Regions from separate parts of the Telluria mixta genome, predicted to be linked through region 1. Evidence: predicted binding sites of a transcription regulator. Region 1 holds the regulator's gene; the other holds the start of a gene.

Region 1 (2,401 bases):
CGGCAGGCAAGCAATGACGGAGGCGCGCACGATGGAAGCAGGGACGCAGGCGCCGCCGGCCGAATGCGGCGGCAGCACGCTCGTCGTCAAGGGGCTGCAGAAGAGCTATGGCAAGCGCCTCGTCGTCCGTGACGTGTCGCTGCAGGTCGCATGCGGCGAGGTCGTCGGCCTGCTGGGTCCGAACGGCGCGGGCAAGACGACGTCGTTCTACATGATCGTGGGCCTCGTGCCGTCGGACGCCGGCAGCATCGACATCAACGGCACCGACATCACGAGCCTGCCGATCCACCGGCGCGCGCTGCTGGGTCTGTCGTACCTGCCGCAGGAAGCGTCGGTGTTCCGCAAGCTGACGGTGGAAGAGAACATCCGCGCCGTGCTGGAATTGCAGCGCGAGAACGGCAAGCCGCTCACCAAGGCGCGCATCACCGAACGTCTCGACGAGCTGCTGGCCGAGCTGCAGATCGAGAAGCTGCGCGAGAGTCCGGCGCTGTCGCTGTCCGGTGGCGAACGCCGCCGTGTGGAGATCGCGCGCGCGCTCGCGACCAATCCGCGCTTCGTGCTGCTGGACGAACCGTTCGCCGGCGTGGATCCAATTGCCGTCATCGAGATCCAACGTATCGTGCGCTTCCTGAAGGAGCGCGGCATCGGCGTGCTGATCACGGACCACAATGTGCGCGAGACGCTGGGCATCTGCGACCGCGCCTACATCATCAACCAGGGGGCGGTGCTGGCATCCGGCCGACCCGACGACATCATCGCCAACGAATCGGTGCGCCGCGTCTACCTGGGCGAACACTTCCGAATGTAGTCATGAAACAGACGCTGCAACTCAAGACCTCACAGCACCTTGCACTGACGCCGCAACTGCAGCAGTCGATCCGCCTGCTGCAGCTGTCCACGCTCGAGCTCCACCAGGAAATCGAGCAGGTCCTGAGCGAGAATCCGCTGCTCGAACGGCTCGACGATCCGCTCGACCGCTCCGTGCGCCTGCTGGCGGACGGTGCCATAAATAACGCCACCATCGGCGCGCCGGCGTCATCGCAGGCGGGCGAGGCGCCCGCCGCCCAGGGCAACGGCGAAGAAGGCGGCAGTGCGCCCGCCGAGAGCGGCAATGGCGAAGGCGGTGACGCCGGCGGCGACAGCGGAGAAGGTGGCGGCGAAGGCGGCGAGGACTGGGGCGAATACGGCCGCAGCGGCAGCGGCGGCGGCGAGGAGGAGGACGGCCGCCCGCAGCTGGAGGCGAGCCCCGTCACCCTGCGCGAACATTTGATGGAACAGGTGCGCATGACGTGCTGCGCGGCGCGCGACTGCGCGCTCGTGGAGCTCGTCGTCGATGCGCTCGACGACAACGGCTATCTGGAAGAACCGCTGGAAGACATCCACGCGCGCCTGCCGGAAGAACTGGAAATCGAGTTCGAGGAATTGCGCACGGCGCTCGCTCTCGTGCAAAGCATGGACCCGCCCGGCGTGGGCGCGCGCAGCGCGGCCGAATGCCTGGCCCTGCAGATCCGCCGCATGCCCGGTGTGCCGATGGTCACGCGGCGCATGGCGCTCGTCATCGTCGAAAAATACCTGACGTGGTTCGCGCAGCGCGAATTCAACAAGCTGAAGAAGGCGCTCGATTGCGACGACGAAGACCTGCGCGAAGCCCAGGCCGTCATCCGCCAGTGCAATCCGCATCCGGGCGCGGCGTTCGCGTCGGACGTGTCGGACTTCGTGGTTCCCGACGTGATCGTGCGCCGCGCCAAGGATGGCTGGAGCGTGCAACTGAATCCGGAAGTGATGCCGCGCCTGCGCGTGAACAGCCTGTACGCCTCGCTGATGAAGCAGGGCAAATCGGAAACGCAGATGAACGCGCAGTTGCAGGAAGCCAAGTGGCTCATCAAGAACATGCGCCAGCGCTTCGACACGATCCTCCGTGTAGCTCAGGCAATTGTCGATCGCCAGCGCAACTTTTTTTCCCATGGCGCAGTCGCGATGCGGCCCCTTGTTTTACGTGAGATAGCTGATACACTAGGTCTACACGAGAGCACAATTTCTCGAGTCACAACTCAGAAATATATGCTGACCCCGCACGGCATGTTCGAGTTGAAGTATTTCTTCGGGAGTCACGTTGCCACCGAAGCGGGAGGCGAAGCATCGTCGACGGCAATACGGGCACTCATCGTTCAACTGACAGGAGCAGAAGACCCCAAGAACCCTTTATCCGACAGCAAGATCGCGGAGATGCTAGGGGAACAGGGAATGGTTATCGCGCGACGCACGGTTGCGAAGTACCGTGAGGCGCTGAAGATCCCACCCGTTAGTCTCCGCAAATCCCTGTAGCAAAGCTCTTGCAACACCACTGGCCCATTGCGCCGGATGCGCGCACTTGACGGCAGTGCATCTTCAAAGGAGTGTG
Region 2 (2,401 bases), 1.4 Mb from region 1:
CGGGTTCTTCCCGTCCCACACGATGCCGTCGATGAGCTTCGCCGACCGCATCGGCGACTTCGGCACGTCGGCCTTGGCCAGCGCGGCCGCCTCGCGGTACAGGCCGACCTGGTTGACGCTCGACGCCACGGCCAGGTAGTCGGGATCGGACTTGAGCAGGCCCCAGCGGCGGTGCTGGGTCATGAACCACATGCCGTCCGACAGGTATGGGAAGTTGACCGTGCCGTCGTTGTAGAACTTCATGTAGTTCGGGTCGTCCCACGTCTTGCCCAGGCCGTTCTGGTAGCGGCCCAGGATGCGCTGGTTGATCACGTCGACGGAGGTGTTGACGTACGATTTGTCGGCGATCGTCTCGGCCATCTTGACCTTGTTGGACAGGCTCGCGTCGATCCACTTGCTCGCCTCCAGCACGGCGGCCACGAGGGCCCGCGCCGTGTTCGGATATTTTTTCACCCACTCGAGCGAGGTGCCGAGGGTCTTTTCCGGATGGTCCTTCCAGATGTCCTGCGTGGTCGCGGCGGTGATGCCGACGCCGTCCGCGATGGCGCGGTGGTTCCACGGTTCGCCCACGCAGAAGCCGTCCATGTTCCCGACCCGCATGTTCGCCACCATCTGCGGCGGCGGCACCGTGATCACCTTGGCGTCCTTCATCGGATTGATGCCGTAGCTGGCGAGCCAGTAGTACAGCCACATCGCGTGCGTGCCGGTCGGGAAGGTCTGCGCGAAGCTGTACTCTCGCTTGTCCGTGCCCATTACCTTCGCCAGCGACGGGCCGTCCACGGCCCTGGCGTCGGCCAGCTTCTTCGACAAGGTGATGGCCTGGCCGTTCTGGTTCAGGTTCATCAGCACCGCCATGTCCTTCTTCGGACCACCGATCCCCATCTGCACGCCGTAGATCAGGCCATACAGCACGTGGGCGGCGTCCAGTTCGCCGTTGACCAGCTTGTCGCGCACGCTGGCCCAGGACGATTCCTTGCTGGGCACGATCTTGATGCCGTACTTCTTGTCGAAGCCCAGCACCGACGCCATCACCACGGAGGCGCAATCGGTCAGCGGAATGAAGCCGACCTTCACTTCGGTCTTCTCGGGCTTGTCGGAGCCCGCGGCGAAGACGCCACCGGAGACGAGTCCGGTGAGCGAGGCCGTGGCACCGGCGGCCAGCAGGCGGCGGCGGGTCAGGTTGGTTGTATCGGTCATGTTGGTCCTTGTAGAAGGCAATCGAAAGTAGAGACAACGCTGCGGCGGGCGGAGTGGCCAGCTCCGGCGCCCTCGCAGTCAATACAGCAAGTGCCGTGCCAACACGCAAAATGGTGCGTCGGCACCGTGGTTGTGCCGACGCACCATGAAAAACGGGTCCACACACCGATTGCGTGCAACGGTCCGCATGGCTGCGGCGCATGCGCGTCCGGAACCGTGCGGCGTGCGCCGGCGTGGCGCATGATCTCGAACGCAGCAACGCGCGCCGCTTCCGAATGGGCCGCTTCGGACACTTTTTCGATGAACTTGTAACCTTGACATCGATCCTACCGTGTGACCGTCATTCTCCAAAGAATGGCAAACTCTGGCAGTTGAGTTTTACGGAGGTATCGAATGCGCGTGGTTAGCTGGAATATTCACTGGGGCTGTGGGAGGGACGGGCGCATCCGGATCCACGCAATCATCGATGTGCTGCGCAAGCTGAATCCCGACGTGATCTGTCTGCAGGAAGTGGCCGCCAACCATCCCGAACTGGAGGGCAGCGCCAGCGCGAGCCAGTTCAAGCAACTCGCCGGCGCGTTCGGCGGGTACCACATGATCGAGCAGGCGCCGAGCGAAATCTACCGGAACAACCTGCCCCGCCAGTTCGGCAACATCCTGCTGTCCAAATTCCGCATCACCCAGGCGCAACGCCACATGCTGCCCTGGCCCGTCGATCCGGAACACCCGGCCGGCATGCCGCGCGGGATGATCGAAACCGTGCTGGAAGCGCCCGGCGGCAAGCTGCGCCTCCTCACCACCCATCTCGAATATTTTTCGCCCATGCAGCGCCGCGCGCAGGTGCGCCGCATCCGCGAACTGCACGAGGAAGCGTGCGCCCGCGCGGCCGTCTACCAGCCCGAGCCCGATCTCGAGCCGCCGTTCCAGCTGGGTTTCCGGCCCGGCACGGCGATCTACTGCGGCGATTTCAATTTTGGTCCGGATTCCGAAGACTATCGGGCCCTGCTGGCGCCCGCGTCAAGCGGTGCACTGGGCCTCGTCGATGCCTGGCGCGTGCGCCACGGCGACGCCCCGCGCGCGCCGACGGCCGGCCTGCACGGGTTCAAATGGCCGGAGAAGCCCGACTGCTACGACTATTTCTTCGTCACGGAAGACCTGGCGGGGCGGGTGTCCGACATGAGCGTGCAGTCCGAGACGTCGGCCT

Evidence for each region. Region 1 encodes sigma-54, which starts transcription at its own class of promoters, with help from an activator protein. Its sites were predicted from a motif close to TGGCANGNAANCTGCTTT; they were not measured.
Region 2: the regulator sigma-54 is predicted to act here: its motif matches at 1,281-1,298, upstream of P0M04_RS13285 (CmpA/NrtA family ABC transporter substrate-binding protein).

What each region holds. Positions count from the first base shown of each region.
Region 1 is NZ_CP119520.1:1,508,024-1,510,424, reverse strand. Features, by position in the region: gene lptA (lipopolysaccharide transport periplasmic protein LptA) at 1-17, shown strand, start outside; gene lptB (LPS export ABC transporter ATP-binding protein) at 14-808, shown strand; gene P0M04_RS06625 (RNA polymerase factor sigma-54) at 811-2,325, shown strand.
Region 2 is NZ_CP119520.1:2,955,923-2,958,323, reverse strand. Features, by position in the region: gene P0M04_RS13285 (CmpA/NrtA family ABC transporter substrate-binding protein) at 1-1,197, opposite strand, end outside; gene P0M04_RS13280 (endonuclease/exonuclease/phosphatase family protein) at 1,591-2,401, shown strand, end outside.